Regions from separate parts of the Rhodococcus jostii RHA1 genome, predicted to be linked through region 1. Evidence: riboswitches for the same ligand, from Rfam matches in the RefSeq annotation. Region 1 holds a riboswitch; each other region holds the start of a gene.
What was found. Region 1 has a riboswitch for cyclic di-AMP ahead of RHA1_RS24255 (transglycosylase family protein). Riboswitches for the same ligand answer to the same signal wherever they lie in the genome.
Positions count from the first base shown of each region.

Region 2: another riboswitch for cyclic di-AMP. It lies ahead of RHA1_RS34290 (transglycosylase family protein); the one in region 1 lies ahead of RHA1_RS24255 (transglycosylase family protein).
Region 3: another riboswitch for cyclic di-AMP. It lies ahead of RHA1_RS44465 (NlpC/P60 family protein); the one in region 1 lies ahead of RHA1_RS24255 (transglycosylase family protein).

Region 1 covers NC_008268.1:5,235,668-5,242,736, reverse strand. The annotation lists gene RHA1_RS24270 (cold-shock protein) at 1-11, opposite strand, end outside; gene RHA1_RS24265 (hypothetical protein) at 165-404, shown strand; gene RHA1_RS24260 (YccF domain-containing protein) at 435-812, shown strand; cyclic di-AMP (ydaO/yuaA leader) riboswitch at 1,047-1,260, shown strand; gene RHA1_RS24255 (transglycosylase family protein) at 1,269-1,850, shown strand; gene RHA1_RS24250 (hypothetical protein) at 1,917-2,105, opposite strand; gene RHA1_RS24245 (helicase-associated domain-containing protein) at 2,166-4,484, shown strand; gene RHA1_RS24240 (alpha/beta hydrolase) at 4,631-5,614, shown strand; gene RHA1_RS24235 (transposase) at 5,741-7,069, opposite strand, start outside.
Region 2 covers NC_008268.1:7,512,133-7,519,201, reverse strand. The annotation lists gene RHA1_RS34300 (lipase family protein) at 1-67, shown strand, start outside; partial or broken gene RHA1_RS34295 (IS630 family transposase) at 462-1,543, shown strand; gene RHA1_RS34290 (transglycosylase family protein) at 1,656-2,237, opposite strand; cyclic di-AMP (ydaO/yuaA leader) riboswitch at 2,246-2,459, opposite strand; gene RHA1_RS49635 (hypothetical protein) at 2,896-3,294, opposite strand; partial or broken gene RHA1_RS52215 (hypothetical protein) at 3,779-4,170, shown strand; gene RHA1_RS50735 (hypothetical protein) at 4,182-4,340, opposite strand; gene RHA1_RS34275 (SRPBCC family protein) at 4,595-5,074, shown strand; gene RHA1_RS50730 (hypothetical protein) at 5,107-5,244, shown strand; partial or broken gene RHA1_RS34270 (TetR/AcrR family transcriptional regulator) at 5,417-6,055, opposite strand; gene RHA1_RS34265 (hypothetical protein) at 6,095-6,385, opposite strand.
Region 3 covers NC_008268.1:1,196,440-1,203,508, reverse strand. The annotation lists gene RHA1_RS05450 (ribonuclease E inhibitor RraB) at 1-316, shown strand, start outside; gene trpD (anthranilate phosphoribosyltransferase) at 360-1,448, shown strand; gene RHA1_RS05440 (Lrp/AsnC family transcriptional regulator) at 1,458-1,733, opposite strand; gene RHA1_RS05435 (DEDD exonuclease domain-containing protein) at 1,730-3,496, opposite strand; cyclic di-AMP (ydaO/yuaA leader) riboswitch at 3,963-4,127, shown strand; gene RHA1_RS44465 (NlpC/P60 family protein) at 4,142-4,687, shown strand; gene RHA1_RS05425 (C40 family peptidase) at 5,067-6,119, shown strand; gene RHA1_RS05420 (hypothetical protein) at 6,169-7,069, shown strand, end outside.

The DNA.
Region 1 (7,069 bases):
CCGGTCGGCACCGCGTTCACCCGCTCATCACTTGGAGTGCAGTTGGTTGCACTTGGTATGCAAAACAGCGCGCCCCACCTCTGGTGCGGGACGCGCAGTGCCCACAGTCTACCTTGCAGAGACCCCCTCCGACATCCGGGTTTCCAGGCACTATCGTTGCTGGTGTGGCCCACGAACCGACTCCTCCGAGCACTCCTCACACACCCCGGAGGAGCGACGGACTCCTGCGCGTCGCACTCGCCCTCTTCGCGATCGGCTTCGTCGCGATCGTGGCGATCTTCCTGACCCCGGTGCTCTCCGATTCCGAACCGGGCCTCGTTCTCTATCTCATCGCCCTCGCGTGCCCGATCGGCTTCCTCCTCGGAATCGTCGCGGCGCTCAGACAGGGCAGACGCTCGCGCTGACACACCCGACCACCGACCGATGGGACGATCATGAGAATTCTGCTCAACATCATCTGGCTGATCTTCGGCGGTCTGTGGCTGGCGCTGGGGTACTTCGTCGCCGGAATCCTGTGCTGCATCCTGATCATCACGATCCCGTTCGGCATCGCGTCGTTCCGGGTCGGCGTCTACGCGCTGTGGCCGTTCGGGAAGACCGTCATCGACAAGCCGACGGCCGGTGTCGCCTCGCTGATCGGCAACGTCATCTGGTTCGTCATCGCCGGTCTGTGGCTCGCGATCGGGCACGTCGTGACGGCAATCGCCATGGCGATCACGATCATCGGGATTCCGCTCGCGGTCGCAAATCTCAAGATGATCCCCATCTCGCTCATGCCCCTCGGCAAGGACATCGTCGACGCTCCCCAGTGATGTGAGCTTCCTCACATAACGGCCCGGTAACGGAAGGGCAACGGCTCGGCGATACGCACGTCTCGTCGCCACTAGCTGGGAAGAGTCCCTGCGCGCCCAATGAGGCCCCGCAACAGGCGAAGACACTCCGCGTTATCAAATGGTGACACTGCGGCCTCGGCCCGTTACCGTCGTCACCGGCCGAGGAAACATCGGTCACATCCGGCCCGCCGCGCCAAACCTCGTCCCGCGGGTACCGGAGTCCCGACGAAGCATTCCAGGGACGAGGACGGGGGACCCAAAGTCCTCCAGGGAACGCAAGTTCTCAGACGGACACCGGCCCGAATGTGCTTCGCACACTCGGATCTTGGGGTGAAGCCAGACCCTCTCCAGCCAGGAGAGGCGAGGCCGGGCGACCTCTCAGCCCGAACCCGACAGCTGACCTCGCAGGCGCGTGTGGAGAGGATCTCGACCACTATGAGCGGACGCCATCGCAAGCCCACCAACACCGGCCGCACCGTCGCCAAGGTCGCCGTCACCGGCGCCATCATGGGCGTCGCCGGAGCAGCCTTCTCGGGCACCGCGAACGCGGCACCCGACTCCGACTGGGACCGCCTCGCGCAGTGCGAGTCCGGCGGAAACTGGGGAATCAACACCGGAAACGGCTTCCAGGGCGGACTCCAGTTCTCCCCGAGCACCTGGAACGCACACGGTGGAACCCAGTACGCGGCCACCGCCAACCAGGCCTCGCGTGAAGAGCAGATCGTCGTCGCCGAGAAGGTCCTCGACTCCCAGGGCTGGGGCGCATGGCCGTCCTGCTCCTCGAGCCTCGGCCTGAGCAGCGCACCCACCCAGCGCACCGCCCCCGCAACCGTGCCCGAGGCCCCCGCGGCGCCGGCACTCCCCGACCTCACGGGCGGCGTCCCCAGCACCAACGGCACGTCGCAGTACGCCGGTGCCGTCGACAACGCGATCGAGGCCGTCAAGGCTCAGGGCATCGCGATCGATCCCCAGATCCTGCAGCTCATCGACGCGAACAAGGGACTGCTCCCGCAGTAATCCCCCGCGACTCACAGAAGAGGGCCCTGCACCGATCCGGTGCAGGGCCCCTCTTGTGTCGTCGGGTCAGCGGTTGATCACGGTGTGCGGATGCGCGTACGGCAGCGAGTCCGCCGGCAGCGGGAACTCGGTGTCCTCGCCGAACGGGGACAATCCGCCCGCACGGCTCGACGACAGTTCGGTCACGGCGCTATCTCCATCGGCGGTTTCGGGCCACCCTGGATCCACGTACTGCTTCTTCGAATTGTTAGCCACGGTGCCATTTTGACAGGAGCATTCGGCGACGTACAGCCCAGGTCTCTAATCTGATAGTCGATGACCGACACCGACGACGCCACCGCGAGCACCAACGGCACCGCTGCCTCCCCGCGCGGAGCCGCGACCCTCGCGGACTGGCTGGCCGCGCGCAGCGACGCCGAACTGACGGATCTGCTCCGCAAGCGCCCCGACCTGGCGGTTCCACCGCCTGCCACGATCGTCGTCCTCGCCGGCCGCGCCGAACAGCGGGCATCGGTGGCCCGCGCGGCCGACAACCTGACGTCGCTGGACTTCGGCATCCTCGAACTCCTGGCGCTCGAACGGGCCGACGAGGTCGCCGTGCCGCGGGCCACGCTGCAGGACGCAGTGGGGTCGCGGGCGACGAAGAAGACCGTCGACGCCACGCTGGACGGCCTGCGGTCCGTGGGGATCGTCTGGGGGGACAAGACGTCGCTGCGCATCGTTCCCGCTGTCGTGGCCACCATCCCGTGGCGGGTCGGACGCAGCGCCGAACCCGACGAGACGCTGGACGAACCCGGCATCACGGCCGCGCTGGCCGGACTGCAGAGCGTCGAGCGGGACATCCTGGAGACCCTGTCGAAGTCGAGTTCGATCGGACGCACCCGGGACGCGGCCCCGGGAACACCCCCCGACCGTCCCGTGCAGCGACTCCTCGCCGCCGGGCTGCTGCGGTGGATCGACGACGAAACCGTCGAACTGCCCTATCAGGTGCGGCAGGTCCTGCGCGGGGAGGCCGTCTTCGACCCCACGTCGCTGGCCGCTCCCACCGTCACGGGCCGCAAGCACAAGCCGACCGACATCAACGCCGCCGCGGCAGGTGAGGCGCTGGAACTGGTTCGCCACTGCGAGGACGTCGTCAAGGCTCTCGGCGAGATCCCGGCGCCCGCCCTGCGGGCAGGTGGGCTCGGTGTCCGCGAACTGCGCCGGATCGCCAAGACGTCCGGCATCGACGAGAACCGGCTGAGCCTGCTCGTCGAACTGCTCTCCGCTGCGGGACTGATCGCGAGCGGCACCCCGGATCCGGCGCCGACGTCCGACAGCGGGGAGAACTACTGGGCCCCGACCACCGCGGTCGACAACTGGCTCACCGCGCCGGTCGCCCGGCGGTGGCACGCTCTGGCCGCCGCGTGGCTGGAACTTCCGCGCATGGCGTGGTTCATCGGCATGCGCGATGCCAACGACAAACCGGTCGCCGCGCTGTCCGAGGAGGTGCGCGCGCCGTCCGCGCCGCGCGACCGGCAGGCGATCCTGGGACTGCTGGCGGAACTGGGCAGCGGCCACTCGGCGGATCCGGCGGAGGTCAGCCGACTGCTGGCGTGGCGCCGCCCCCGCTGGGGTGCCCGGTTGCGGGTCCACGCGGTCGAACGCACCCTCGACGAGGCCGCGACGCTCGGACTCGTCGCCCGCGGAGCGCTCAGCTCACCCGGACGCGCACTGCTCCACGGCGGCGACGCCGAGGCCGAGATGCACGCGTCGCTGCCCGAACCCGTCGACCACGTCCTCGTCCAGGCCGACCTCACCGTCGTCGCCCCCGGCCCGCTGACTCCGGACCTGCTGGAGCAGATCACCCTGGTCGCGGACATCGAGTCCGCCGGTGCGGCGTCGATGTACCGGATCAGCGAGGACAGCGTCCGGCGTGCCCTCGACGTCGGGATGACGGCGGCCGAACTGCACAGCCTCTTCGCGACCCGGTCGCGCACACCCGTCCCGCAGTCGCTGTCGTATCTGATCGACGACGTCGCGAGGCGGCACGGGCGGCTCCGGGCGGGGGTCGCGGCGTCGTTCGTCCGCTGCGAGGACCCCACCCTGCTCGCGGAGGTCCTGGCGTCGCCGGTGGCTGCAACTTTGGCCCTGCGCGCGTTGGCTCCGACGGTTGCGGTGTCGCAGGCACCGCTGCGGGAAGTTCTGGGCGAACTGCGGGCGGCCGGTTTCGCGCCCGCAGGCGAGGACTCGTCCGGAGCCCTGGTCGACCTGCGTCCCCGCGGCGCCCGGGTCGTGACCCGGCGCAAGGCTCCCGCCGGCCGCACCCCGGCCGTCGCCACGGACGCCCAACTCGACGCGGTCGTCCGGACCCTCCGCGCGGGCGACCTGGCCGCGTCGGCCCGGGGATCCGGCAGCATCCGCTCCGACGGGTCGCGGGCCAGCAGCGCCGCGACCATCGCCCTGCTCAACGCGGCGGCGCGGGAACGCACCAGCGTGACCATCGGTTATGTCGACGCGCAGGGCGTGGCGACGCACCGCATCGTCGATCCCGTGAGCGTCGGCGGCGGTCAACTCGACGCGTTCGACCCGGCGAGCGGCGCGGTCCGGCGGTTCACCCTTCACCGCATCACGTCCGTCGCCCGCGTCGACTGACCCGTGAGTACTTGTTAACCACGGGCGGTTAACAACTACTCACGGGTCAGATAACGATTCTGCGCAAACGCCGAGGAATTTCGGGGCGCGCAATAACGTGATGCTGATATGTACCTGGCCGGGGACGACTACCAGGAGGCAGAACCGTGATTGTCACAGCAACGAAGCCGTCACAAAGTTGGATAAAAGGCGTCGTCCGGCTCATGATTGCCGTGGTGATCCTGCCGCTGGCGTTCGTCCTCGTCGGCGGCGGGACGGCCTCCGCGGACCCGTACAGCCGTCTGCGTGAGCACTGGGTCGACGCACCCGGCGGGGTCGGGCAGATCAAGGTGCGGATGTGGCTCGCGAACAACGGCAGCAACAAGGCCCTCTATCTCCTCGACGGCCTCCGCGCGACCAACGACGTCAGCGGGTGGGAGCACGAGACCAACGCCGCGTGGCTGTCCGACCACGGGATCACCGTCGTCGAACCGGTCGGCGGACAGTCCAGCTTCTACACGGACTGGTACGCGCCCAGCAACACCAACGGTCAGCCCTACACGTACAAGTGGGAGTCGTTCCTCACCCAGAACCTGCCCGACTTCCTGGCGAACAATTACGGCATCAGCCGCACCAGCAACGCGATCGCCGGACTGTCGATGGGCGGCAACGCGGCGTTGATCCTCGCCGCCTACCACCGGAACCAGTTCACGTTCGCCGGGTCGATGTCGGGGTATCTGAACCTGTCGGCGCCGGGCATGCGTGAGGCGATTCGGTTGGCGATGCTCGACTCCGGCGGCTACAACTCCGACTGCATGTGGGGTCCGCCGTGGGATCCGGCGTGGCTCCGCAACGATCCGTTCGTCGCCGCCCCGCTGCTCCGCGGGCTTCCGATGTGGATCTCGGCGGGCGCAGGCCTCCCCGGCCCGCACGATCAGCCGCAGTCCGCCATCGACGTCTTCAACGTCGGAACCGGCATGGGCCTCGAGGCGATCGCGCTGGCCCAGAACCGTGCCTTCCAGGTGCGGCTCGACACCCTCGGCATCGGCGCGCACTACGACTTTCCGGCGACGGGAACCCACAGCTGGGGCTACTGGCAGGACCAGCTGTGGGCCATGCTGCCGATGATGAAGGCGTCGATCGGCGCCTGAGCATGGCCTCCGGCCCCGTGAGTACTTATTAACGTCCGGGGGGCTGTTGCGGAATTGAGTGAGGGCGGTCCGGGTGCGGGTGTCTCGTGCCGCGGTGGGTGCCGGTGCGGGGTGGCCCCCGCCGGGTCAGGGGGTGGCCGGGAGCGGGGTGCCTCCGGTCAGGTGGGTGAGGATCTTGCCGAGGTTGTGCACGGTGGCGTGGAACGCCCATTCGCTGCGGGCGCGGTCGAGGCCGCGGCTGGTGAAGCGGCGGAATCCGAGGTTGTGTTTGGCGTGCCCGAACACGGTTTCGGCGATGGGTGAGCGTTTGCGGTAGGTGGCGATACCGGCCTCGGTGCGCAGCCGGTGGGTCATGGCCTGGATCGGATCCGCTTGCGGCGGTGGCGGTCCGGTGACCGGATCAGCGGTGGCGGCGGCCTCGAGGTGACGGGATTTGCCGGTGGCGATCAACCGGTCCGGGCCCGGCGCGGTGAGGTTCTCGCGGGAGCAGTAGCCGGCGTCGAAGAGCATCACCCCGATCAGCTCCTCCGGGCTCGTGCCGGTCGGTTCCTTCCCACGTCGGGTGGCGTCGATCAGGTGCGCGGCCGCCCCGGCCTTGTCGACCATCTCGGGGAAATAGTCGTAGTCCGCCGGGCCGGTCCCGACCCCGGTGGCCAGGATCAACCCGTCCTCGCTGGTGAAGGCCTGGCAGTTGTAGCCCTGCACCCAGCCGCCGCCGCGCAGCGGCTGCAACCGCGAGTCGGGGTCGGTGGTGTTGCGGCGCCGCTGCCCGGCGGCGGCGGCGCGCTCACCCTGTTTGCGGAGGGCGGTGTCGAGTTCGGTGCGCCGGCGCCGGACCAGGTGGTGCTCGTCGACCGGCTTCGGTGCGAACCGGGTGCCCCCGCCCCCGGCCGCGGTGCCACCCTGGAACCGCTCGATCACCGCCTGCTGGGCGGCGACCGCCTCGGCCAGACGCCGCTCGGCGGCGGCGACCTCGGCCCCGACCGGCACCCGGCCCATCACCGTCTGGCCCGCGTCGAGCCGGGCCAGATAGTCCTGTGCTTTCCCCTCCCGCTCGCACTGTTCGGCGTCCTTCTCCGCGTCGAGCTGGGCCAATGCCTCGGCGATCCGGGCCGAGCGGGTGCTGGGATCGGCCAACTCCGCCGGCACCTGTCCCGGGCCCGAATCGTCCTCGCCGTAGAGGTCGTCCTCGGCGTCATCGGTGGCGGCGTGCGCGGCCACCGCGGCGGCGGCGATCCGCGCGGCCTCGGCCTCGGCTGCCCGGCGCAGCCCGTCCTCGGTGCGGTTGGCGTCCTTCGATGCGTTCGAGGCGATCTTCACCCCGTCCAACGCGATCGTCTCGAGTCGGCCCAGACCCAACCGTGCGGCCAGGATCAGGACCTGCGTGAACAGGGCCTCGCAGGCGGTGTGGTTGTCCTTGCGGAACCGTGAGATCGTCACGTGATCGGGGGTGTC
Region 2 (7,069 bases), 2.3 Mb from region 1:
CGCCATTCCCTGGATCGAGGCACAGTTCGCCGGACAGCCGGCGCCGAACTCCTGTGAACAGCCGTGAGCCGGGGAGAATTTCTCGACATGTGCGGTCCACCGAGCGGTCGAGCCGGATCCGCCCGTCCTTTTCGTGTCGGTCAGTGAGCCAGGCGGTGACCGGAGGAATCAGTGTGGTGCCCGAACGGGTGCCGCCAATGCCGGCCGCCGGTGTCCGAGCTGTCGGCGTCCGCGGCGCCGTCCTGGGAACAGGGATCGGCGACATCCACCATCACACCAGGCGTGTCGACTTGGTCGAGGGCAAGGGAAGAGCATGACGGGTGGCGAGGTGGAAGCCGGCTCTCAATGCGTTTGCAATCACGTTCGAAGGCCGAATCACCCCGAGTAAGAACTAAACCGATGCGCCAGAGCTAGTGGTGTGTCTCGCAAATAATTCTTGATCGATTCGATAGAATCCGTACATGAGGAACCCGGTACCAGCTTTGGAGATTTCCGATGGGCAGCGCGTTGTACTCGAGTCGTTGGCGCGGTCGCAGTCGGGTGCACATCGGGAGGTGGTGCGGGCCAAGGCGTTGTTGATGGCGGCCGAGGGCATGGCTAACACTGCTATCGCGCAGGCGTTGTCGGTATCGCCGGGATCGGTGGCGAACTGGCGGGTGCGGTTCGCCGAGGACGGCATGGCGCGGTTGGGTGAGGTGCGCAAGGGTCGTGGTCGCAAGCCCTCGATCCCGCAGGAGAAGATCGAGGAGATCGTGGACCTGACGCAGAACTACCGCCCGAAAGGCGAGACTCATTGGAGTTGCCGGACGATGGCAGAGTATGTCGGGGTCTCCAAGGACACCGTCCAGCGCGTGTGGTCTGCTCGCGGACTCAAGCCGCACAGGGTCGAGACGTTCAAACTGTCGAATGATCCGCGATTCGAGGACAAGCTCGTCGACGTCGTCGGTCTGTATCTGAACCCGCCCGAGCGGGCGATCGTGTTGTGCGCGGACGAGAAGTCGTCGGTGCAAGCCCTCGACCGGACCCAGGCCTCGCTCCCGATGATCAAGGGCGCGGCGAGACGATGACCCACGACTACAAGCGTCACGGCACCACCACCTTGTTTGCCGCGCTCGACGTCCTTACCGGCAAGGTGATCGGCCAGTGCCTGCCGCGCCACCGTCACCAGGAGTTCTTGAGATTTCTGCGCACCATCGACCGCGAGGTGCCCAAGGACTTGGAGATCCATCTGATCCTGGACAACTACGCCACCCACAAGCACGAGAAGGTCCGGGCTTGGCTCGATAAGCATCCACGGTTCCACCTGCACTTCACTCCCACCTCCTCCTCGTGGCTTAATCTCGTCGAACGTTGGTTCCGAGAGCTGACTGATAAAGCTCTGCGGCGCGGGGTCTTTCACTCCGTACCGCACCTCATCGCCTCCATTGAGGAATACCTCGATGCCCACAATGAAAGCCCCCGACCGTACGAATGGACCGCGACCGCCGAATCCATCCTCGCCAAGGTTGCGCGCGGCCGCGTCGCACTGGAAAAGATCAGCTAAATCAGAGACACACCACTAGATCCACCGAAAACCTGACCCTCACGACCAGGCGACAGAAGAGGGGCCCTGCACCGGATCGGTGCAGGGCCCCTCTTCTGTGAATCGCGGGGGATTACTGCGGGAGCAGTCCCTTGTTCGCGTCGATGAGCTGCAGGATCTGGGGATCGATCGCGATGCCCTGAGCCTTGACGGCCTCGATCGCGTTGTCGACGACACCGGCGTACTGCGAGGTGCCGTTGGTGCTGGGGACGCCGCCCGTGAGGTCGGGGAGTGCCGGCGCCGCGGGGGCCTCGGGCACGGTTGCGGGGGCGGTGCGCTGGGTGGGTGCGCTGCTCAGGCCGAGGCTCGAGGAGCAGGACGGCCATGCGCCCCAGCCCTGGGAGTCGAGGACCTTCTCGGCGACGACGATCTGCTCTTCACGCGAGGCCTGGTTGGCGGTGGCCGCGTACTGGGTTCCACCGTGTGCGTTCCAGGTGCTCGGGGAGAACTGGAGTCCGCCCTGGAAGCCGTTTCCGGTGTTGATTCCCCAGTTTCCGCCGGACTCGCACTGCGCGAGGCGGTCCCAGTCGGAGTCGGGTGCCGCGTTCGCGGTGCCCGAGAAGGCTGCTCCGGCGACGCCCATGATGGCGCCGGTGACGGCGACCTTGGCGACGGTGCGGCCGGTGTTGGTGGGCTTGCGATGGCGTCCGCTCATAGTGGTCGAGATCCTCTCCACACGCGCCTGCGAGGTCAGCTGTCGGGTTCGGGCTGAGAGGTCGCCCGGCCTCGCCTCTCCTGGCTGGAGAGGGTCTGGCTTCACCCCAAGATCCGAGTGTGCGAAGCACATTCGGGCCGGTGTCCGTCTGAGAACTTGCGTTCCCTGGAGGACTTTGGGTCCCCCGTCCTCGTCCCTGGAATGCTTCGTCGGGACTCCGGTACCCGCGGGACGAGGTTTGGCGCGGCGGGCCGGATGTGGCCGATGTTTCCTCGGCCGGTGACGACGGTAACGGGCCGAGGCCGCAGTGTCACCATTTGATAACGCGGAGTGTCTTCGCCTGTTGCGGGGCCTCATTGGGCGCGCAGGGACTCTTCCCAGCTCGGGGCGACAAGACGTCCCCGTCGCCGAGCCGTTTCCCTTCCGTTATCGGACCGTGATGTGACGGAGCTCACATCACCGGTGCGTCGTCGATGTCCTCGCCCGGGCGCATGAGCGAGAGGGGATCATCTCGAGATTCGCGGCTGCGAGTGGGAGTCGCTGGCCGGAGCGCTGTGTCGCGACGAGGCCCTTGCCTCGATGGTTACCGACCTCGACACCAGAAGGGTGCGCCTCGGCCTTCTCCCCGAGGTCGGGCGGACGATGTCGCGTGGGCCTGTTACTCGTCCGGTGCCGGTGACTCGGTCGCCCCCTCGAGGCGCTGACCGGAGTCGAGGGGCGAATCGATGCATTCCGGGCCCGCTGGGGAGGATGACCGTCCATGAAGCCCGGCCGCGTAAACGCAGTAGTCTCCGTCGTCGATGTTGAGGCCGCCGTTGCCTGGTACACGACGTTTTTCGGCCGACCTGCCGACCGTCACCTGCCCGATCTCGCCGAATGGCAGCTCACCGGTAAGTCGGCCCTGCAACTGGCACTGGACCCGTACGGCGCCGGCAGCTCCATAGTGGCGTTCGAGGTAGACGGCATGGACGGTGTCCCCGCCGACCTCGAACACCGCGACATCATCCCGGGAAACGATCATCGACGGGACAGCGACGATCACCGACCCCGCAGGCAACCGGATCAGAATAGCGGCGCGTCACCCGTAGTCATAGTCTACGCAGTGGCGCCGAATCCGCTGCAAGAAAATCTGTTTGAGGCACCGACACGGAACACACCGCCGCTCCGACCAGGAGCACCGATGCCGCGACCACCGCCGGGCGAGCACGACTTCCGTCCCACCCTCGGCGAGGAACTGGCACGGATAGATCTGACCGTCCGCGCGAAGCGCCTCGAGGACCTGCCCACCGACCGAGTCGCTGCCGTAGCGGAGCAGATAGCGCATCGCCGAACGTACCGCCCGCCGGTACTTCGATCACGGCACCGTGCGCACACGACACCCGATGGGTCCGATCGCTGTCTGAGACCTCGAACGGTGGGTACGCGGGGCGTGAGAGGACCCCACTTATGTTGATCAGAGTCGACCCCGCACCAGCCGCGCTCCGCGCACTCCACACCGTGCACGAGCGCGGACAGCGCCCGGACAGGCCGCGCGTGCGGCCATGATTGTTCATCTACACCAGCTAGCGTCGCCGATCGTGACAACCTTGCGCGGCCCGGCGCTAGCCCTTCTGCGGTTCAACTACCATCTGGCCCGCATACCGTTGCAGTGGGCGGAATGGGTCGTGCTGTCCCGGCTCGACGAGCAGGCCTCGACACGTCTGGCGTACGAGCAACTCCTCATCGACTGCGACCGGCTGGCGGCACGGCTACTCGACGACGAGGAGGCGGCCCGGCGAGCCGACGACCTGGATCGGCACGCCCTGCTCGTCCGGACCGTGATCGCCGGGACTCTCACCGGACCCAACGCCGAGGGGTCCTGCTCCTCGACGAACAGCGGGAGCGCTTCCAACACCGGCAGCGCGAACGCAAGTTCCCGAACGCGCCGCTATGAACGAGTTGCGCTCATCGGGCTCCACCCGGCCAGGCGATCTCGGCGGATACCTCCTCGAGGCGACGTGTGGCTCTTTCCAACCGGCCCTCGAGTTCGAGGATTTCCACCACCAGCTCGTCCCGCTCGGCGAGCCAGTCGGCAACCGTGCGCTGATAGGATTTCATCTTCATCAGTTCACGATACGCCCAGGTCAACGGCCGATGCCCACCCCAAGTGCCCCGGTCCATCGCTGACCCTTCTTGGTGCGCTGCGTGAGCTCCAAGGCATGGCAGCAACAACGTCAGTACGTGAAGACCGAAGCCGATCGGGGACGACAACGAGCAACCTTGCCACCTCGTGTGGGCATGCCCTCGACCTCTGCGCGGACCACTGTTGGATGCGGGCCCCTGCGTGTGAGAGGTGATGGGCGGGTAAGCGTCGAGTCATGAGCACAATCACCGAAGCAGTCGACGTCGCTGTCCCGATCCGCGTGGCGTATGACCAATGGACCCACTTCGAGTCGTTTCCTCAGTTCATGGAGGGGGTGACGGAGGTTCGGCAGATCGATTCCACCACCACCCATTGGGTGTTGGACATTGCCGGGCAGAGAAGGGAATTCAACGCCACGATCACCGAGCAGCACCCCGACGAGCGGGTGGCGTGGAGGTCCGACGTCGGCCCCGACCACGCCGGGGTGGTCACCTTTCACCGGCTCGACGACACCCACACCCGGGTCACCGCGCAGATGGATATCGATCCGGACGGAATGGTGGAGAGCGTCGCCGACAAGCTTGGTGTCCTGACCCACCGGGTGAAGTCCGACATGGCGAAGTTCAAGGAGTTCATCGAAGCGCGCGGCACCGAAACCGGCGCCTGGCGCGGGAACGTCGACCGCCCCGACGACACACTTCCCGACCAGTCCTGACCGCGCGCACCGCCGTCCAGGATTATCGGTGGATGCCGTGCCGCGAAGATGTGGTGGTGGGAAACGACCATCCGCTGGACGCGCATACTGCGTCCGGTTCGGGGTACCCCACCCGAACGCTGCCCGCGGCTCGACGGCTGTCCGCAGGCGGCGAGACCCTCGACCGCTGACCCCATCGGCCGAGGGCCGTCACCGCGCGTGGACCGAGGACGAACAATCGAACCCACCTCTCTTCGGGCCGCGCGGCCCCGGCGCGAGAGCATCCTCACCCCTGGCTTTTCCCGCCAACCTGCTGCGCTGTGGCACTCCGGCGTCGATCGCAGGGACAGGAACCCGCGACCGTCAGCGGGCTTTGCTGGTGAGGATCTGTACCAGGTCGTCGAGGGCGATCAGGGCGGCGTCGCTGTCCCGGTCGATCAGCCACCGCAGCACCACCCCGTTCATGCAGGTGAGCGCGAGCCGGGCGACCTGCTCGACCGGGGTGATCCAGGTGACGTCGGCCCGGGTCTCGCACACAGGGTGAGGAACGCTACCGTTTCGGCGTCCATGGTGCGGTACTGCCGCTGCGCGATCGCCCCGGTCGCCACGTTTCCGACGCTACGCCGGCGCAGCGCGTGGGCGGTCAGCTCGTAGGTCAGCAGCTGGCCGTCGGGGGTGGCCTGGATGATCGGCCACAGACCGCGGATCCCGGCGCGCAGCAGATCCTCGAGACCCGGGATTCCGGTCAGCCCGCCGGGTTCGGTGTACTTCCCCAATGCCAGCCGCATCCCCTCGTTGACCTGCAGAATCTGGGTCTCACCGAGTTGGGTGAGGAGGGTGTCCTTGTCGTGGAAGTGATAGTGCACGATTCCCGGGGACACCCCGGCGGTTGCGGCGAGGGGGCGCAGGGTCAGGGCGTCGACACCCCTGCTCGGCCGCAATCGTCAACGCTGCCTCCAGAAGTTGGGCGCGGCGCTGATCGGCGGGCAACTTCGTCGCCATCGATCGAGCGTAAGTGCCCCGCGGCCGGGGCCGCGGGCTTTATCCCACGATGATCAACAGCCCGACCGCCGTAACCGCGATCACGGAGGCGGCGATGCAGACCGTCCACGCCCGGTTCGCAACCCGGTGCCAGTCCCGGTCCCGGCGCACCGCGCGGGCGGTGAGCACCGGCGACGCCGAGGAGTCCCCCGCCACCTCGGCGCGATCCGGTTCGCGCACGGTATCGCGGGGGCGCCGCGATACCGCATCGGCGGTCACCGCCGCGGCCAACGACACACCAATCACGGCCAACGTCACCATCAGGACCTCGACCATCCAGAACACAGACATATCGGCAACTCGAACTTCCTTCTCTCGCGGCAAACCCGGCGGTTCTGCCTCCGCGTCGTGTATCGCCGGTAGGGCTGACTGTGTTGCGCGATCGGCATTTTTGTTATTTTGAGCAGTCGTCCAATTCTCTTTTGACCACCTGTCCAATTGAAGGTGTACGCGGCGCGATTCTCCGGCAGACGCAGCAATGCCGGAGATATTGCCGGGGTGATATCCGCGGCGCTGCCGTGGATGACAACCGGTGTCGCGTCGTGAAATATTTCAAGGCGCTGCGCCGGTGTTTTCCCTGCGAATTCCCCGGCGACGTGCAGAGGAAAATAGGCGAAAGAGAGGTGCAACGACGGGCCCCGCCGCACCACCCTCTTGGCGCGGGCGGCGGACCAGTTCAATCGGCACGGGTATACCCATGCCGCGCTGCACGACATCACCGGAGTTCCGCACGCCACCAAGGGCGGCTTCTACTTCCATTTCCGATCCAACCGCGACCTCGCCCGACCACGGCTGTACCGATCGCGCGGCACGACAGGCGAGCGCACTCGAAGCGCTCATCAAACTGTCCTACGCGCTCGCCGACCACGGTCGGCGGCGACCCGATGATCTGCGCCGCGTCCCGCCTGGTCCTCGACCTCGGCGCCCACCCTTCTCTCACCTTTTGGCCGGGTGCACAACACGGGCACTCGCCCC
Region 3 (7,069 bases), 4.0 Mb from region 1:
CGAGGATCCGCGGTGGGACGCCGACGCGGAAGCGGTGCTGCGGCACCATCTGCGGCTGCCCGCGTCGTCCGTGGCCGACGCCGTGTCGATCGCCGCGCAGGACGGTTACCGACCGCAGGATGCGGACGGTCCGGCATCCCCGGCCGAGGACGGTGCGACGGTCGGACTCGTGCTGCAGCGAGTCCAGATCCTCGATGCGCTGCACTGTTCTCAGGAACGGTCGAGAATGGCCGGGCTGGCGCAGCGGCTCGGTGGCTCGGTCGACGGCTGGGACGCGACGCAACCGGCGCGCGAGTCCGATCCGCCCGGTGACTAGGCTGCCAGGACCGGATCCGCCACTAGTGCAAGGGGACACGACGATGCAGAGCCCGACTGCTCAGGGGACGAACGACGGTGTGCGGCCGGCACGCACGTGGCCGTCGGTCCTCGGCACGCTCACCGACGGACGTGACCTGTCGGTGGACGAGGCGAAATGGGCGATGGACGAGATCATGTCCGACAACGCCACGTCCGCGCAGATCGCGGCGTTCGGTGTGGCCCTGAAGATGAAGGGCGAGACACCGGAGGAGTTGCGCGGACTGGCGGACTCGATGCTCGGGCACGCGCGCAAGGTCCCCGTCGACGACGACGTCGTCGACATCGTCGGCACCGGTGGTGACCGATCCAACACCGTGAACATCTCCACGATGGCGTCACTCGTGGTCGCGGCGTCCGGCATTCGCGTCGTCAAGCACGGAAACCGGGCGGCGTCGTCCAAGAGCGGCGGGGCGGACGTTCTCGAGGCACTCGGGGTGAAGATCAATCTCGGCCCCGACGAGGTGGCCCGCTGCGTCCGGGAGGTCGGCATCGGTTTCTGCTTCGCGCCGGTGTTCCATCCCGCCCTGCGGTTCGCGGGCGCGCCGCGCAAGGAGATCGGCATCCCGACCGTCTTCAACGTGCTCGGACCGCTCACCAATCCGGCGCGTCCGCGGGCCGGCCTCATCGGCTGCGCGTTCCCGGGCCTGATCTCGGTGGTGGCCGGTGTGCTCGCGCAGCGCGGCAACTCGGCGCTCGTGGTGCGCGGTGACGACGGCCTGGACGAGTTGACGACGTCGACCACGTCGACCGTGCACATCGTGGCGGACGGGGCGGTGACCACCCGTCAGCTCGACCCCAGGGACATCGGGATCGCGCGGGTGTCGCTCGACGAACTGCGCGGCGGCGATGCCGAGGTGAACGCGGCGGTGGCGCGGCGACTTTTCGCCGGTGAGACCGGACCCGTACGCGACGCGGTCCTCCTCAACGCCGCGGCGGCGATCGCCGCGTTCCGGGGACTCGGCGGCCGCACGCTCGAAGACGCGCTGTCGGACGGACTCTCGACGGCGGCGCAGTCGATCGACAGCGGAGCGGCCGCGACGCTGCTCGCGCGGTGGGCCGAACTCACGTCGGGACTGGCCACCAGCAAATAGCCGGCGGAGCTACTCGCCGATCGAGAAGCCCGCTTCCACGTCGGCGCTGGAGTAGGACTGGAACGCGATGTGCGTCGCCGTCCGGGAGACGCCGTCCACCTTGTTGATTCCCTCGGTGACGACCTCCGCGATCTTCGCGTGGTCCCGGACCCGCACGATCGCGATCAGGTCGACGTCGCCTGCGCAGGAATAGACCTTGTCGACGCCCTCGATGTCGGCGACGGCCTGAGCGGTCTCCGGGATGCGGTGGGCTTCGGCGTGGATCAGGACGATGGCGTTGATCATGATCGCCAGCCTAAGCGGTGGTCGGCGGAACCCGGTGCGGGTGGTCGGCTCTCGGCGTCCCGTGTCGACGCGCTCCCCGCTCGCGCGAGTGCGCACCACTCGGACCAGGATCCGGCGCCCCGTGCGGGCTCGCACCAGCCCGCGGAGGCGCTGACGATGCGGGTGTCCTCCTGGTCGAGCCAGCGCGCCAGCAGTCCGGCCTCCTCGGGGGACGCGCCGCGGAGCGGAGTTGCGTCGGGAACGACGGTTTCGGCGGTGAGGACGAGCGCATCGACCACCGGCATCGGGTGGATTCCGCGCCGCGCGCAGCCCGCGGACGCGAGCCGCCCGGAACGGATCACCGCGAACTCCCAGCCGCCGGTCGCGGCCGGGCGAGCGGCCACGAGCTGATCGAGCGCGGTGAGGGCGGCCAGGCGCTGCATCCTCCGCAACGCGAGCACGACCTCGGCGGTGCGATCACGCAGGCGTGCGGCGTTCTCGAACAACTCGCCTGCGGCCAGCTCCTCCACCTGTGCGCGCATGCGGTGCAGCGGCGCGTCGTCCAGGCCGCGCAGGAACTGCCGGAAGAGTTCCGGTCCGGGACGGTAGGCGTCCTCCGTGGCGCGGTCGTGGACGGACGCCGGGCAGCCTGCGAGCTCGCGGGGTGGGCACTGCGGACCGTGCTCCCTTCCCTTCGGGATGCGGCTCGTGCAGGTGCGGAGAATGCAGTACTCGGCGAGGACGTCGGCGAGGTCGACGGCGGTCGAGCGCGACCGGAACGGACCGAGCGAGTCGGCGGTCGGGGTACGCACCACCGACAACCGGGGGAAGGCCTCCACGGTGAGCGTGATCCACCAGCCGCGTTTCGGGTACTTGGATCTCCGGTTGTACGGAGGCGTGTGCGCTGCCAGCAGCCGGAGCTCGCGCACACCGGCCTCGAGTGCGTGCGCGCACTCGACGTGGTCGATCCGGGTGGTCAGCGCCACCATCTCCTTCATCCGGCCGCGCGTCTCGGAGCCGGTGAAGTAGTTGCGCACCCGCCGGCGCAGATCGGTGGCTGTGCCGACGTACAGGACCTCGTCGGACGGTCCGCGGAAGAGGTAGACGCCGGGGGCATGGGGGAGATGGCCGGCGAGCGAGCGTTTCGCCCGCTGGTGCGAGGAGACGTCGGGAAGGTAGTCGACGAGCTCGGTGAGACTGTGCACTCCCTGATTGCCGACCCTCGCGATGAGGGCGTGCAGGACGTCGACGGTGGCACGGGCGTCGTCGAGTGCGCGGTGGGTCGGAGTGGTCCCGACGTCGAACAGCCGGGCCAGCGACGACAGCTTGACCGACGGCGCTTCGTCGCGGCTGAGGACGCGCCGGGCCAGTTTGACGGTGCAGAGCACGGTGAACTTGGGCCAGGGGGTGTCGGTCGCGGACGCGGCGGCCTTGAGGAAGCCTGTGTCGAACGGGGCGTTGTGCGCGACGAGCACCGCCCCGCGTGCGAACTCGAGGAACGCCGGCAGCACTCGCTCGATCCGCGGGGCGTCGATCACCATGGCGGTGGTGATGCCGGTGATCTCCACGATGTGCGGGGGAATGGACCGCCCCGGGTCGACGAGGGTGGCCATTTCGGCGATCACCTCGCCACCGCGGATCTTCACGGCGCCGATCTCGGTGATGGCGTCCTCGCCCGGCCGCGCTCCGGTGGTCTCGAGATCGACCACCACGAACGTGGTGTCCCGCAGTGGGGTGTCGAGCTCGTCGAATCTCAGCTGTTCGGGTACACCGGGGACGCTCACGGCTCAGAGCGTATGGACGGGCACCGACAGAACCGCCCGGCGAGCCCGAAGAGCCCGGAGAGACGAGGATCACACTGCCCGCCTCGGGCGACGGTCGCGGGCGGTGCGAGGGTCGGGCGCGCGACCGCGAAGGAGGGGTCCGGACGGGGCGGGGACCGGTGCCGGCAGGTCCGGCGCGTGCGGCGGGTGCGGTCCGCGGCACCCCGCTGAACAGCAGGAACACTGGTCGAGAAGACATCGGGGAGTCGTCAGGCTCCGCGAAAATGCCCACTCCCGCTATCGAAAAGGGATCGGAAACCAACCGCCTGTTATCCAGTCGTTACCGAATGTGGGTATCGCGCGCCCGCGAAGCCCAAATCGGCCCAAACGGACACTTTCCGCGTGTCCCGGTCGACATCGGGGTATTCCATTTCGTAACCTTCCTGAGACCTAGCGGAGTCTCGCAGCCCCAACACCGGGGCAGCATCGCTAGTCACCGCCTAATCGGTCTCTCGCGAGAGTGGCCGTACCGGGAACCCAAGTTTCTACTGGGGTGAATCCCGCCGGGACGTCCTCACGCACCGGTGGGTAGGGCTGATCTTCCCAGCCCGAACCCGTCAGCTAACTCGGTCGGCGGATGAATGGAAGAAACGGAGTACCCCTTTCGTGGCGTCACAAGTTTCCAAGCGGAATGTGCGACGGGCAGTCGTCGCCGGCGCGCTCGCAGTCGGAGCGCTCACCGCTACCGCGGCCCCCGCGGCCGCAGATCCCGTCACCATCCCCGGAGTCGGAACCTTCGAGATCCCGGGTGTCGTCATCCCGCAGATCCCCGGTGTCCCGAACCTGCCTGCGCCCCCGGCGCCGGCCAGCACCGCAGGTGACAAGGCCGTTCAGGCCGCACAGACCAAGCTCGGCTCGCCGTACGTCTACGGCGCCGCCGGCCCCAACTCGTTCGACTGCTCCGGTCTGGTGCAGTGGGCGTTCAAGCAGGCCGGACTGAACCTGCCGCGCACCAGCTACGCGCAGGCGGCGGCAGGCACTCCCGTGTCGCAGTCCGATCTCCGCCCCGGCGACGTGGTCTCCTTCTACGGCGGATCGCACTCGGGCATCTACGCCGGCAACGGCAACGTGATCCACGCCTCCACCGAGGGGCAGCCCGTCAAGCTGGCGCCCATCGCGTCCATGCCTTTCGACGGCGCACGCCGCTACTGATCCACACGCGACGCGAGGCATCCACCGAGTCGAGCGCGGGGATGCACGGGGTAGCTTCGTAGGATCTCGCACGACCACCGAGGGTGGTTCGAATCACGATTCGAACCCACCCTCGATGTCGTTGCGCCCCAGGCAGACAGCGTGTCGTTCACCCGTCGGGTGGTCCCCGCCACCCCGTTCGTGACACAGGTGGACACAAACGTATGCCATTCCGTAACCTATCCGAGACCTTGCGAAGTCTTGTCGCGCCAACCGGGCGGCAACGCGGGTCACCACCTCTTCGGCACTCCACGGTCGCATCGGCCGAGGAAATCCCTGAGCCGCGCATCGGACACCCGACCCGGCTGGTGGAGAGCGACGATCGGAGAACTGCATTTCCGTGGCCTCACACAAGATGAAGCGCTCCCTGGGCAGCGTGCTGACCGCCGGCGTGCTGTCGGTGGCGCTCGTGTCGCTGCCCGCGATCCAGGCGGGTGCAGACCCGGTCACCACCAACCCGACCGACGCGCTGACAAAGCTCGGTGACCTGTCCCGGCAGTCCGAGCAGACGTCGGAGGCACTCCACAACGCGCAGATCGATCTCGAGGCCAAGCAGTCGGCGCAACGCGACGCCGACGCCGAGCTCGCGGCGGACCAGGGTGTGCTCGACGCCGCCAACGCGCGCGTCGCCGTCTTCCAGCCCGTCGTGAACAAGCTCGCCACCGCCAACTACCAGGGCGCACGGACCAATCGCCTCTTCGCCGTAATGGTGAGCGATTCGCCGCAGCAGCTCCTGGACCAGATGTCCGCTCTGGACGCCATCTCCAACGACACCCGCAATCAGGTCGCGCAGTTCCAGTCCGCCACATCGGAAGCCACGAAGGCCGCCGAGGCGTCGAAGAAGTCCGCGGATGCCGCACGCTCCGCGACCGAGCAAGCGAAAGCGGTGAGCGACGATCTACAACGCAAGCAGAGCGACCTGCAGGCGCAGATCGCCGACGTGATCAAGGCATTCGGAGATCTCACCGGCGCCGAACGCGACCAGCTGGCGGGGACGCCGTTCCCGCCCGGCTTCGACCCGAACACGATCCTCGCGCATCTCACCCCTGGCTCGGGCACGAGCGCGCTGCAGGCAGGCATGACCCGTATCGGCGACCCCTACGTGTGGGGCGCCACCGGTCCGGACGAATTCGACTGCTCGGGACTCGTCGTGTGGGCGTACAAGCAGATCGGCAAGACGCTGCCCAGGTCCAGTCAGGCGCAGGCCAGCGGCGGCACCCCGGTGTCCCGCGACGCCCTGCAGCCCGGCGACGTCGTCCTCTTCTACAACGACGCGTCCCACGTCGGCCTCTATGCCGGCAACGGCAACATTCTCCACGCCTCGACGTTCGGTGTTCCGGTGAAGATCGAGTCGATGGCGAAGTTCCCCTTCTACGGGGCGCGCCGCTACTGACGGCGACCGTCCGACAGCGGCGGCCGGGTGTGCTCATACACTCACCGGCGTGCCCGCTTCAGACCCGTCTCCCGCAACGGATCCGACCTCGCGCCGTCAGGCGCGCCCGTGGGAGCTGGCCGCACTGGCCGGACTCGTCCTCGCCGTCGTCGTCGTACTCGCACTGACGGGGTTCTCCCGGACCGAGCGGGACGCCGACGGGGCCGTCGGCACCGCGCAAGCCGACGCCGAGGCGCGTGCGGCAGCCGTCCAGACGCTCCTCGACACGTGGGCGTCGGCCGTGCGGACGAACGACGCGGCCCGGCTGTCCGGTCTGATGGATCAGGCGGCGGCACCGGGATTCCTGGCCGCCGAGACGCGGCGGGCGGGCAACGTTGCCGGGGTGGAATTCTCGGACTGGGGCTACGAGATCGCCGAGGGCGCCGAGACGGCGGTGCCGTCGAGTCTCGTCGACGCGCTCGGGGCCGACGAGGTGTGGGCCCCCGCCGTGCAGCTCCGCTACGCGATCGCGGACGAGAGTCCCACCCGAAAGCCGGTGGCTCTCGTCGTCGCCCGGCGCGGCGAGCGCTGGGCACTGGTCAGCGACAGCGCCACCGTGGACGGCGACCGGCGGACCTGGCGTGGACCGTGGGATTTCGGACCCGTCGTGTCGCGCCGCGTCGACACCGGTGACGGGCGGACGTCGGTGGTGCTCGGACATCCCGAGAACGCCACCATGGTCGACCGGCTGGCGGACGAACTTCCCGCCGCCGTCGTCAACGCCACTCAGCTGTGGGGTTCGAACTGGGCGGGCCGCGCGCTCGTGTGGGTCGCGGGATCGCAGGACGAGTTCACGGCGCTCGTCGGCCCGAATCACGACGGACGCGACATCGCCGCCGTCGCCATCTCGGACGCCGTCGACCCCGATGCCGCCACGGTCACCGGACAGCGGATCGTGTTCAGCCCCGCAT